2 regions of the Bradyrhizobium sp. BWC-3-1 genome follow, and region 1 is predicted to be linked to the other one. Evidence: riboswitches for the same ligand, from Rfam matches in the RefSeq annotation. Region 1 holds a riboswitch; the other holds the start of a gene.
The links. Region 1 has a riboswitch for S-adenosylmethionine ahead of RX329_RS04660 (homoserine O-acetyltransferase MetX). Riboswitches for the same ligand answer to the same signal wherever they lie in the genome.

Region 1 (6,413 bases):
ACCGGTCTTTTCGAGCACCATGTTCATGAAGCGCGCGCACCACAGGCTACCGCGACCGGTCGGATTGCCGCCGACATAGCGGCGTGCCTCGGACACGAGGCCCGACCCACCGCCGAAGCCGCCGCCGCTCGTCGCGCTATTGGCCATGCCGCCGTCATTCGCGTTAGTGGCTATCCCACCTCCACGCCTCATAATTCGACGGCTGGCGCGCGTGGTCATCTCACCGCTGGTAACCATTCCAGCGTTGCCGCTCATGGCCATTCCACGGCTGCCGCTCATGGCCATTCCACCACTGCCGCTCATAGCCGTTCCAGCGCTGCCGCTTATGGCGATGCCGCCGCTATTGGCGTTCGGATCATAGCTGGCGAAGGTGTTGCCGAAGCCGTTCGCCTGCAATTGCGCCGCGCCGCGCTCGAAGCGCGAGCCGCGTGCATGCCGGTAATGATGATGTCTGCTGGCGTGATGCGCGTAAGCGTGCCGCTCTGCGCTATGACGATGAGGTCGTGCTGACGCCGGAGAAGTGAAGGCGGCGAACGCCGCGAAGAAAACAGCCAGCGCGACGACACAGCGCGACAGGCGAGACGCAAACAACTCGAACATTCTTCATCCTTCGTTGACACCCCACTTCCCCGTCGGCCCGTGCGGTGGCCGACATCCGCGGGCTGTATCAGTATCCTGATGTGGCGAGAACAAGACGCGGCCCCTAAGAATTTGGACGATGATTAATAAGTGCTACCATCGTATGCGCTGACCGCAGGACGGCATTCCAAAGCCGCAGCCACCTCAGGGAGAAAACCGGATGCCTCACGCCCTCACGAAGGACAATTGTCGACTCTATTTCGAAGAAGCGGGCACGGGCACGCCGATTATTTTTCTGCACGAATTCGCGGCCGACTACACCAATTGGGAGCCGCAGATGCGCTACTTCTCGCGCGGCCATCGCTGCATCACCTATTCCGCACGCGGCTACACGCCATCGGACGTGCCTGATGGCGAGGTCTACGGCTACACGCATTTCTACACCGATGCGCTCGCGGTGCTCGATCATCTGAAGATCGATCGCGCGCACTTCGTCGGCCTCTCGATGGGCGCCTATTCGTCGCTCCAGATCGGGCTCAACGCGCCCCAACGTGCGCTGTCGATGACGCTCGCCGGCGTCGGCTCGGGCTCGGAGATCGAGAACCTCGACGCCTGGCGCCAGCAGTGCCGCGCCAACGCGGAGCAATTCGAGATGCTCGGCTCAGCCGAAGTCGCAAAAGTCACGCGCGAGGCGCCGAGCCGGATTCCCTTCCTGGTGAAGGACCCGCGCGGTCACGCCGATTTCTATGCCGCCCTGGCGCGGCACGACGCCAAGGGATCAGCGCGGACGATGCGCGGCTTCCAGGCCGGCCGTCCCTCGATCTTTACGATGACGGACGCGATCAGAGCGGCCACGACGCCGGCACTCATCATCTGCGGCGACGAGGACGATCCGTGCGTGGGCGCAAGCCTGTTCCTGAAGAAGCATCTGCCGGCGGCAGGGCTCGCCATGTTTCCAAAGTCCGGCCACGTCCTCAATCTCGAAGAGCCAGCGCTGTTCAACGAAATGGTGGAACGGTTCGTCACGCTGGTGGAAGCGGGAAGATGGCCGGTGCGCGACCCGAGGTCACTGGCGGCGCATTAGCGCGAAGGCGTCACCAGGTACTGGGTCGCGTAGATGGGGTAACGGGCCGGCCTACTTCCTGCCGCCCCGCGTCAGCAGAAACACGCCCTGCTCGCCGAACAGATTCCACACCCACCAGGGCATCCGCAGCCGCAGCGGACGGCCGTAGAGGTCGAGCGCCTCGGCACGTTCCATCTTGACGTCGATCGCGTCGCAGAGCTCGACGAAATCCTTGATAGTGCAGAAATGGATGTTGGCGGTGTCATACCAGCTTGCGGGCAGGTTCTCCGTGCGCGGCATGTGGCCGCCGATCAGGAGCTGGAGCCGCATCTTCCAGAAGCCGAAATTCGGGAACGACACGATGGCGCGGCGGCCGATGCGCAGCAAATTCTCCAGCACCACTTTCGGCTGCCGCGTCGCCTGCAACGTCTGCGACAGGATCACGTAGTCGAAGGCGTCATCCGGATAATTCACGAGGTCGGTGTCGGCATCGCCCTGCACCACCGCAAGACCCTTGGCGACGCAGCGGTTGACGCCCTCGCGCGACAGCTCGATGCCGCGGCCGTCGACGCCGCGGGTTTCCAGCAGTTGGAGCAGGTCGCCCTCGCCGCAGCCGACGTCGAGCACCTTCGAGCCCGGCTTGACCATCTCGGCCACCAGCACATGGTCCGCGCGAAAATCACCGGGTTGCCCGGCCACAACGCCGCCGAGCGGCAACGTTTCCTGTACAGACATGCCTAGTCGTCCTTGTTAAGCATTCCTGGCGGTAAGCCCGCGCGCCTTGCCCGCCGATTGCAGGAAGGCACGGGCGATGTCGAAGAACTCGGGCACGTCGAGCAGGAACGCGTCGTGACCGCGATCGGTCTCGATTTCGGCGAACGACACCCGCGCGCTCGACGCATTCAGCGCGTGCACCAGCGCGCGCGATTCCGAGGTCGGGAACAGCCAGTCGCTGGTGAAGGAGACCACGCAGAAGCGGGTCTGGATTCCCGCGAACGCCTTCGCCAGCACGCCACCATGGTCGGCGGCGATGTCGAAATAGTCCATCGCGCGGGTCAGATAGAGATAGGAGTTGGCGTCGAAGCGCTCGACGAAGGACGAGCCCTGGTAGCGCAGATACGACTCAACCTGGAAGTCGGCGTCGAAAGAGAAAGTCGGCAGCTCGCGGTCCTGCATGCGCCGCCCGAATTTTCGATGCAGCGCGGCGTCGGAGAGATAGGTGATGTGCGCCGCCATCCGGGCGACAGCGAGGCCACGATGCGGATGGATGCCTCGATCGGCATAGCCGCCATGGTGCCAGTCGGGGTCGGCCATCACCGCCTGGCGGCCAAGCTCGTGGAACGCGATGTTCTGCGCCGAGTGTCGTGTCGAGCAGGCAATCGCCAGCGCGGAGAACACGCGACTCGGATACGCCGCAGTCCATTGCAGCACTTGCATGCCGCCCATCGAGCCGCCGACGACCGCGAACAGCGTGTCGATGCCGAGCCGGTCGATCAGCATCGCCTGCGCGCGCACCATGTCGGGGATGGTGATGACGGGGAAATCGAGCCCCCAAACCTTGCCGGTCGCGGGATTGATCGAGGCCGGGCCGGTCGAGCCCATGCAGCCGCCGATCACGTTGGAGCAGATGATAAAATATTCGTTGGGATCGAGCGGCCGGCCGGGGCCGACCAAGGTCTCCCACCAGCCGGGCTTGCCGGTGACAGGGTGCACGTTGGCGACGTGCTGGTCGCCGGTCAGCGCATGGCAGATCAGGATCGCGTTGGAGCGATCGGCATTCAGCTCGCCGTAGGTCTGGTAGGCGATCTGGAACGGGCTGAGATCGACCCCGCAGTCGAGCCGCAGCGGCTGCTCCGAGCCGAACTGCGCGACGTGCGAACTCGGATGATCCACCTCGTGCGACCGCTCGTCGGCGGTGATCGCGGGACTCGGAATGGACTGGACGCCAACCATCTGACCATCGACCTCGTTTGCGATCGTAGAAGTGACCGCATTGACATCAGGCCATGAAAAACCCGGCCTGAACGATAGGTTCGGCCGGGATCGAAAGCGTCCCCGGCCTGTTTAGCGAGTTTTTTAACGTGGCTGCAAGCCGGCCGGCTCAAATGACCACGGAACGGGTAAAAACTACCGTCTTGGACGGTTTTCGTCAAGTCACGGCCCGGATCAACCAAATTCGCCTGTCGCGCCACGGGCGGAAAGGGCCCGATTTCTCTTTGCATTTCTCTTTGCTTTCGCAGCCCCGACTGCCTAATCAGGATATCCATCACAGCGGTGACGGCTCGACTGATCCGCATTGGAACGCCTCTCAGCAGCACCCGTCAGACATGTCCCAACGTCCGCCCGCGCCACCATCACTCCAGGAATTGCGTAAGGAGATCGACGCGATCGACGAAGGCATGCATCGCCTGCTGATGCAACGCGGCGACATCATCGACCGCCTGATCCAGGTGAAGCAGACCCAGGAGGTCGGCTCGGCGTTCCGCCCGGCACGCGAGGCCTCCATGATGCGCGACCTCGTGCAGCGTCATCGCGGCATCCTGCCGCTCGACACCGTCGAGAGCATCTGGCGCGTCATCATCGCGACCTTCACCTATGTCCAGGCCCCGTTCTCGGTCCACGCCGACATCTCGGCGAGCGAGCCGGCCATGCGCGATTCCGCGCGATTCCATTTCGGCTTCACCGTGCCTTACGTCGCGCATTTCAGCGCGCAGGCGGCGGTCGAGGCCGTCGCGAAGTCCAAGGGCGACCTGGCGCTGGTCTCGGCGACCTCCAGCCGCACACCATGGTGGCTGGAGCTGGAAGAAGCCGGCGCGCCAAAGATCATCGCGCGGCTGCCCTTCGTCGAGCGCGCCGACCATCCGGCGGCGTTGCCCGTGTTCGCGGTCTCGCGCGTCGCCGACAGCGCGCTGGTGACGGAGGTCGAGACCTTCAGCGTGCGCGTCTCTGGGTGGAATGCGGAGGTCGCGCGCGCCCTGTCGCCGCTCGCCGAGATCGTGGCGGTGCCCGACACCGCCTTCGACGGCGCCGCGCTGCTGGTCTCGGTCACCGCGACAAGCAGCATCGACAAGATCAAGGCTGCCCTGATCGAAGCGGGGGCCTCGGTGCGCTCCACGGCCCTCGTCGGCAGCCACGCAACGCGCTATACGGTGCCCCCGACCGGGTCGAAATCGTAAGTCGCGAACCGCTTAAGCCAGTCCGGAGTTGAAGATGTCCCGCCCCGTGCCGAATCCCGGCATTCTCGATATTGCGCCCTATACGCCCGGCAAGACCCCGGTGGCAGAGCCCGGCCGCAAGGTGTTCAAGCTCTCGGCCAACGAGACGCCGTTCGGGCCCTCGCCGAAGGCGAGCGAGGCGTTCAAGCAGGTGGCGGATCATCTGGAAGACTATCCGGAAGGAACCTCGCGCGTGCTGCGCGAAGCAATCGGGCGCACCTTCGGGCTCGATCCCAACCGCATCATCTGCGGCGCCGGCTCGGACGAGATCCTCAACCTGCTCGCCCACACCTATCTCAGCCACGGTGACGAGGCGATCTCGACCACGCACGGCTTTCTAGTCTATCCGATCGCGACCATGGCGGTCGGCGCGAAGAATGTCATCGCGGCCGAGAAGAACCTCACCTGCGATGTCGACGCCATCCTCAAGGCGGTGACGCCGAAGACAAAGCTGGTCTGGCTCGCCAACCCCAACAATCCGACCGGCACCTATGTGCCGTTCGACGAGGTCAAGCGCCTGCGCGCCGGCCTGCCCTCGCACGTGCTGCTGGTGCTGGACGCAGCCTATTGCGACTACGTCTCGCGCAATGATTACGAGATGGGGATCGAGCTGGTCGCGACCACCGAAAACACGGTGGTGACCCACACCTTCTCCAAGATCCATGGACTTGCGGCGCTGCGCATCGGCTGGATGTTCGGCCCCGAGCACATCATCGATGCGGTCAACCGCATCCGGGGTCCCTTCAACGTGTCGACGCCGGCCATGTACGCCGCCGTTGCCGCGATCGAGGACACAGCGCACCAGGCCATGTCGAAGCAGTTCACCGAGACCTGGCGCGACTGGCTCGCCGAGGAGATCGGCAAGCTCGGGCTGAAGGTGACGCCGAGCGTCGCCAATTTCGTGCTGATCCACTTCCCGACCGAGGGCAAGACCTCGGACGCAGCCGACGCCTTCCTCACCAAGCGCGGGCTGGTGCTGCGCGGCTTGAAGAACTACGGCCTGCCGCATTCGCTACGCATGACCATCGGCACCGAGGAGGCCAACCGCCTCGTCGTCGAGGGCCTGCGCGACTTCATGGCCGGACGATGAGCGCGACCCCGCACTTCCAGCGCGTTGCGCTGATCGGCTTCGGCCTGATCGGGGGCTCGATCGCACGCGCCGCGAAGCTCCAGGGCCTGGCTTCCGAGATCGTCACCACCGCGCGCTCGGAGAAGACGCGCGCACGCGTGATGGAGCTCGGCATCGTCGATCAGGTCGTCGCGACCAATGCGGAAGCCGTGAAGGACGCCGATCTCGTCATCCTCTGCATTCCCGTCGGCGCCTGCGGCCCGGTGGCGCAGGAGATCTCCGCGCATCTCAAACCCGGCGCGATCATCTCCGACGTCGGCTCGGTCAAGGGCGCCATCGTCAGGGATATGGCGCCGCACCTGCCGGAAGGCGTCCATTTCGTGCCGGCGCATCCCGTCGCAGGCACCGAGCATTCGGGTCCCGATTCCGGCTTCGCCGAGCTCTTCATCAACCGCTGGTGCATCCTCACCCCGCCGGAGGGCGTTGA
Region 2 (6,413 bases), 1.3 Mb from region 1:
TCGCGGACAGGTGCACGCCGATGTGCCGGCCGCACCCGGCCGCAAGCCCCTCGAACAACCCCGCCAGCACCTTGGCGCAAGCGGAGTGGTTATCGGCGACGTCTTCCATCAACCTCCAGCTCTGCTGACGGATTTCGAACGTGCCCTCGGATTGCGTCGTCTCAGCCGCATCGTCCTGCGCGACAAACAGCGCGTTGAGGAACGTCGCGAATTCGCTCGCACCGCCGCGGCCCATCGACAGCGCCGCAGCGACCTCATCGAAATATTGCATCCCGATCAGCTTGCCCGTGAGGTGCAGGAGATAGCCCGCATCCTCCGGACCGAACAGCTGCACCATCACGGGCGCGGCGGTGCGCACATATTCCATCGCATAGTTGCGATAGGCTTTTTCCAGTCTCGGCCTTGGCCAGCTTGCGACCGGCAACGCCGGAGCCGCGGCTGCATCGAACAGCGGGGCTTCGAGGTGCCGCGCGAACACGAGGCGCTGGTCGAGTTCGAGGGGCTGGTCATATTGATAATAGTAGCCTTCGAGCCCGTCCTGGCCGTCGACGCTCTGCTTCGTGCAGACGAACCCCAATCTGGTATCGCCGAGCGCCACGCCGTTGTTGGCGTGCCAGCCGCGCAGCATCGCGCGCGAGACTTCGCCCGGCACGCCGCAGATGGCAGTGCCTTTCCATATCCAGCGCGGCGGCGGATAGCGTATCCAGGCTTTGCGGTCGCTATCATACATGTATTCGACGTGCACGCCGCCGATCCAGTTCGAGAGATAGTGATATTGCGCGGCTGCCACGGCGGGCGGCAGATGGCTCAGCCCGAGCTTCTCCAGCCCCGGCAGGAAGCGCTCCTGCTGCTGGCGGCGGAACACGCGAAAGACGAACTCCGCAGCATCTGCCGTGCCGCGACGCGTGACCACGGTGAGGATCAGACCGGTGAAGTAGGCGTGATAGAGATCGGCAACCGCGCGCCAGCGTTTCCATTGAGCTTCCTGCGCGGGGTCTGGTGCGGTCATGTTCGCTCCCGATCGTTGTTCTGATCGAGTGTGTCACTGCATCCGGTGACGGACAAGTTGAGCCGCACGCAGGGAGCCCTGCACGCCGGCGCGCCAATTCCGCATCACGAATTTTGCGCAGGCTTAGTTTGCGAGGCTTTGGCGGCACGCTCGCGCTCGACGCGCTCGGTGACGTCGCGTGCCATCGCCACCGATCCTTGCACCACTCCAGCGGCGTCCCGCACCAGCGCAAAGGTCATCTCGATGTAGAGCTTGCGTCCGTCCTTGTGCAGCGCGCGGGTCAGTGTCGGCTTGCCCGCAAGCTTCATCGCGCCGCTGGCAAGCGCGGCCTCAAAACCTTTCCAGTGCGCGGCGCGCAGATGTTCGGGAATGATCAGGTCGAGATTCTGGCCCAGCGCTTCGTCCGCCGAGAAGCCGAACAGTGCGGACGATGCGCGGTTCCAGCGCATGATCGTGCCGGAGCGATCCGAATAGATCAGCGCGTCGGCGACGTCGTCGAGGATTCTTGCGTCGAGTTCGGATTGATCTGTCATTTCGCCACCTCGGACGTAGATTCACTTCCCATCTTGACACAGATTCGGTGTCATCGCCCGACTTGATCGGGCGATCCAGTATTCCAGAGGCGGATGTGATCGAACCAATAGGCTACGGCGTACTGGATGCCCCGGTCAAGCCGAGGCATGACAGCGGAAGGTGAGGCTATCCCTACACCCGGAAATGCTTGCTCAGCTTCAGGCCCTGCGCCTGGTAGTTCGAGCCGATGCGCTGGCCGTACATCGCGTCGGGGCGGGCCAGCATCTTCTCGTAGACGAGGCGGCCGACGATCTGGCCGTGCTCGAGGATGAACGGCACCTCGCGCGAGCGCACTTCGAGCACGGCGCGCGAGCCTAGCCCGCCGGCGCCGGCATAGCCGAAGCCGGGATCGAAGAATCCGGCATAATGCACGCGGAACTCGCCGACCAGCGGATCGAACGGCACCATCTCCGCGGCGTAATCGGGCGGCACCTGCACCGCCTCTTTCGACGCGAGGATATAGAACTCGCCGGGATCGAGGATCAGGCTGCCGTCGGGACGGGCCGAGATCGGCTCCCAGAAGTCCTCGACGGAATAGCCGGCGCGGCGATCGACGTCGATGACGCCGGTGTGGCGCTTGGCGCGGTAGCCGACGAAGCCGCCGCTCTTCTCGCCGGAGAGATCAACAGAGACGGCGACGCCGCCGGTGAGGTCGGCGTCGTCGATATCGACGAGACGCTCGGTCGCGTGCAGCCCCTCGAGGTCGTCGATGTTGAGGATGGCATCGCCGGTGCGGAAGCGCACCTGGCTCAGGCGCGAGCCCTCGCTGACCAGCACCGGAAACGTCTTCGGGCTGATCTCGGCATAGAGCGGGCCGTGATAGCCGGCACCGATCATGTCGAAGCGGCGGGTGCCGTCGGCGATCACGCGGGTGAAGACGTCGAGCCGGCCGGTCGAGCTCTTCGGGTTGGCGGCCGCGACGATTTCCGGCGGCAGCGCGAGGCTTTCAAGCAGCGGCACGATGTAGACGCAGTTGGTCTCCAGCACCGCGCCGTCGGCGAGGCTGAACTCGTGCAGCTTCAACTCGTCGATGCGCTCGGCGACCGTGGCGCCGGGACCGGGCAGGAAGCTGGCGCGAACGCGATAGGCGATATCGCCAAGACGCAAATCGAGGCTCGCCGGCTGGATCTGGCTTTCGACGAAGTCGTAAGCGGGCAGGATGAGACCGCCCTCCGCCATCGCCGCGATCATGCGGTCGGGCAGGATACCATTGGCGTCGGCGGCGACCGTGAACGTCAACCCGGGGTCCTCATCAGGGATCAAACACATCCCGACATGCGGGAAATATGAGCGTTTTACGGCTATCCGATGGACGTCTTGACGGAAAGGGCATTGCGGAATATGAGCATGACTTATCCCGTGGTGATTTGAGCCGGCCGGCTTGCAGCCACGTTAAATAAGTCGCTAAACAGGCCGGGGACCTCTGTGATCCCGGCCCGTGGAGATATTCCAGGCCGGTTTTTTTGTGACCATTCTCGATGGTCACGTCAGGAGGTCCTATGTCGAAGTCCCCGGCGCCAACCGCCCACTACCGTCCCGAAACTCGCCTGGTTCATTCCGGCACCTTACGCTCGCAATATGGCGAGACGTCGGAGTCGCTGTTCCTGACCCAGGGCTACGTCTACAACAGCGCTGAGGAGTGCGAGGCGCGGTTCAAGGGCGAGGACCCCGGCTTCATCTATTCACGCTACTCCAATCCGACCATCTCGATGTTCGAGCGCCGCATGATCGAGCTCGAAGGCGCCGAAGCGGCACGTTCGGCCGCGACCGGCATGGCCGCGGTGACGACCGCGATCCTGGCGCCGCTCAAGGCCGGCGATCACGTCGTGGCCTCGCGCGCGCTGTTCGGCTCGTGTCTCTACGTCGTGCAGGATTTACTGCCGCGCTACGGCATCGAGACCACGCTGGTCGACGGCCTCGATCTCGACCAGTGGCAGCGCGCCATGAAGCCGAACACCAAGACGTTCTTCCTGGAGAGCCCGACCAATCCGACGCTCGACGTGCTCGACATTCCCGGCATTGCCGAGATCGCGCATAGTGGCGGCGCGCGGCTCGTCGTCGACAACGTGTTCGCCACCCCGATCTGGCAGAGCCCGCTCGCGCTCGGCGCCGACGTCGTGGTCTATTCCGCGACCAAGCACATCGACGGCCAGGGCCGCTGTCTCGGCGGCATCATCCTGTCCTCGGAAGCGTTCATCGCCGAGCACATCCACAATTTCATGCGCCAGACCGGCCCGTCGATCTCGCCGTTCAACGCCTGGGTCCTGCTCAAGGGGCTGGAGACGCTCGCCGTGCGCGTGCGCGCGCAGACCGAGACGGCGGCGCGCATCGCGGACGTGCTGGCGAGCCATCCGAAGATTTCGCGGCTGGTGTTTCCCGGCCGCGCCGATCATCCGCAGGCTGCATTGGTGAAGAAGCAGATGCGCGGCGGCTCGACGCTGGTCGGCCTCGAGGTCAAGGGCGGCAAGCAGGCGGCGTTCCGCGTGCTCAACGAGCTCAAGCTCGCCAAGATCTCGAACAATCTCGGCGACGCCAAGAGCCTCGTCACCCATCCCGCGACCACGACGCATCAGCGTTTGAAGCCGGAGGACCGCGCCGCGCTCGGCATCAGCGAAGGATTCATCCGCTTCTCGGCAGGCCTCGAGCACGCGGACGATCTGATCGAGGATCTGACCGCGGCGCTGGAGAAGGCGTAGCCACGCATTCGACATCGTAGGGTGGGCAAAGCAAGCGTGCCACCATTCACGATCACAGTGCCGCTGGATGGTGGGCACGGCGCGAAGAGCGCGCCTTTGCCCACCCTGCAGCAGCTACATCGGCCGATAGGTCCGCACGTCCGCGGGCACGTTCACGCCGAGCTTGATTTGGCCGACGGAGCGGATGATGTCGTCGCCGAGGAGCTGGGCGAAGCAGGCATAGCCCCAATCGTTCATGTGCAGTCCGTCCGCGATCACGAAACTCTCGACCGGAAGGGATTGCTTCTCGTGCCAGTCGCGCATCACCTCGAAGCGCGGGAAGATACCGACGTGACGGAGCTCGGCGACCTTGCCGAGCAGCTTCACCATCTTGCCGGCGCTCTCGGCGCGCTGGTTGACCGCGGGCGAATATTGCGGATCGACCAGCACGATGTCGGTGCCGCCGGTGGCCTGGATGCGAGCGATGCCGTCCTCGACCAGTTTGGCGGTCTCGCCAGGATCGAGATTGCGCAGCACGGCATTGGTGCCGACCTGCCAGATCACCAGATCCGGATGCACGTCGATCACCTCTTTCTGGAGACGCTTCATCATCTCGGGCGCATCCTCGCCGCCGACGCCGGCATTGACGACGGTGATGTCGGCGGTCGGATAGTGCCGGTGCAGCTGCGCGGCAAGGCGATTGGGATAGTTGAACTCCGGCGAGCTCGCGCCGAATCCCGCGGTCGACGACGAGCCGAACGCGACGATGACGACGGGCTGGCCGGCGACGAGCTTGCCCGCGACATGCGGCAGCGAGCCCATCGCCTTCGAGCCGCCCTTCGGCGACAGGCAGGGCACGCGGCTAAAGATGTCGCCGGCGGATTTCGCGACCTGCTTCACCTTGTCGATGGCGCGCGCCGTGATGCCGCGCTGGTCGGGGGACGTCGCTGCGACGGTGGTCTGGGACGGTGAAGCGGGAGCCGGATCAGCCGACTGCTGCGGGGCCGGTGTTGCCTGCGCGGCCTGCGTCTGCGCGTGGGACTGCGAGGCCGGACTCAGCAACAGCAGCACCGCTGCTGCGGGCACAGCCAGCCATGCCGTCAGGCAAAAAGGGCGGAGAGAACTCATTAACGCTAGACCTCAATTTTGCTGCTGGGCCGGCTCCAGATGGGCAGCGTCGATCAGGAACTGTGCCAACGCCCGGCCAAGGCAATCATGGACCTGCTTCGCCAACTCGGGGCCGCGCGACGGGCTGAATAGGTCGAACTGGCCCTGATCATTCCACTGCCGCATGATCGCGAACCGATCGAACAGCGGAATATCGTGCTCCTGCGCCACCACCCGCATATTGTCGAGGTATGGCGGCACCGAGATCATGGTTTCGGTACGCGGACTGTACTGCAAATTCATCAAGACGACGTCAGCCCCTGCCTTTTGCAACGCAACAACCCCTTCGGTCACCGCGCCACGAAAATCATCGGGATCGATGGCCCGGATAGCATCGACAGTCCCGGTCTGCCAGATGACCAAAGTAGGCGTTTTTGCTTCCATCAGCTTAACGAAGCTGGCAGCCGCCTCCTCGGCCGTTTTCTTGCTCTGTATTTCTACGGAGACGTGCACAATCTCGGACGGCGGCAGCTTGTCCTTCAGGATGGCCTGCATCCGCGCCGGATAAGAGGCGTCCTCGGAAGCCGGAATCGTGGTCGAGCGACTGCCGATGACCAGGATTTCGAGCGGCTTGCCGGCCTTCACGGCATCGGCGACCTTGGGAAGCTGGCTTTCGCTGGTGAGCAGATAGGACGGCACTTCACAGGCTGCGGGCGCGGCTGAAGCAGCCGGCGCAGCATCGTCCGCGCGCGCCGGAGGCGCGGCGAGACCACCGCACAGCAGGATCAGGCTCAGGAAAACCTTCGCCTTCATCAGCCCCCTCCCGCCATATCGGCGCTGCCGACGGCGCTTTTGGTTTTCGAACCGCTCTTGTCAGCCACCCGCTTGTACCACGAAATCAGCCAGGCCATGGCCCACATGATCAGGATTCCGGAGAGACTTATTAGCGCATGCATGACCGGGCCGCCCGAGACTTCGGCCAGGATGAAATGGCCGGCAAAGGCGAGGAAGACGCCGAGACAGAATATCTCCAGGGAATGCGAGCCGCA

Region 2: linked by a shared signal. The riboswitch ahead of RX329_RS40430 (O-succinylhomoserine sulfhydrylase) and the one ahead of RX329_RS04660 (homoserine O-acetyltransferase MetX) in region 1 are both predicted to bind S-adenosylmethionine.

What each region holds. Positions count from the first base shown of each region.
Region 1 covers NZ_CP136625.1:951,643-958,055, reverse strand. The annotation lists gene RX329_RS04675 (TIGR02594 family protein) at 1-600, opposite strand, end outside; gene RX329_RS04670 (alpha/beta fold hydrolase) at 800-1,663, shown strand; gene metW (methionine biosynthesis protein MetW) at 1,715-2,377, opposite strand; gene RX329_RS04660 (homoserine O-acetyltransferase MetX) at 2,393-3,595, opposite strand; SAM riboswitch at 3,686-3,765, opposite strand; gene RX329_RS04655 (chorismate mutase) at 3,970-4,818, shown strand; gene hisC (histidinol-phosphate transaminase) at 4,853-5,947, shown strand; gene RX329_RS04645 (prephenate/arogenate dehydrogenase family protein) at 5,944-6,413, shown strand, end outside.
Region 2 covers NZ_CP136625.1:8,452,583-8,458,995, forward strand. The annotation lists gene RX329_RS40415 (hypothetical protein) at 1-1,009, opposite strand, end outside; gene RX329_RS40420 (PAS domain-containing protein) at 1,114-1,542, opposite strand; gene RX329_RS40425 (2'-deoxycytidine 5'-triphosphate deaminase) at 1,715-2,851, opposite strand; SAM riboswitch at 2,932-3,011, shown strand; gene RX329_RS40430 (O-succinylhomoserine sulfhydrylase) at 3,082-4,278, shown strand; gene RX329_RS40435 (SGNH/GDSL hydrolase family protein) at 4,393-5,385, opposite strand; gene RX329_RS40440 (SGNH/GDSL hydrolase family protein) at 5,398-6,177, opposite strand; gene RX329_RS40445 (OpgC domain-containing protein) at 6,177-6,413, opposite strand, start outside.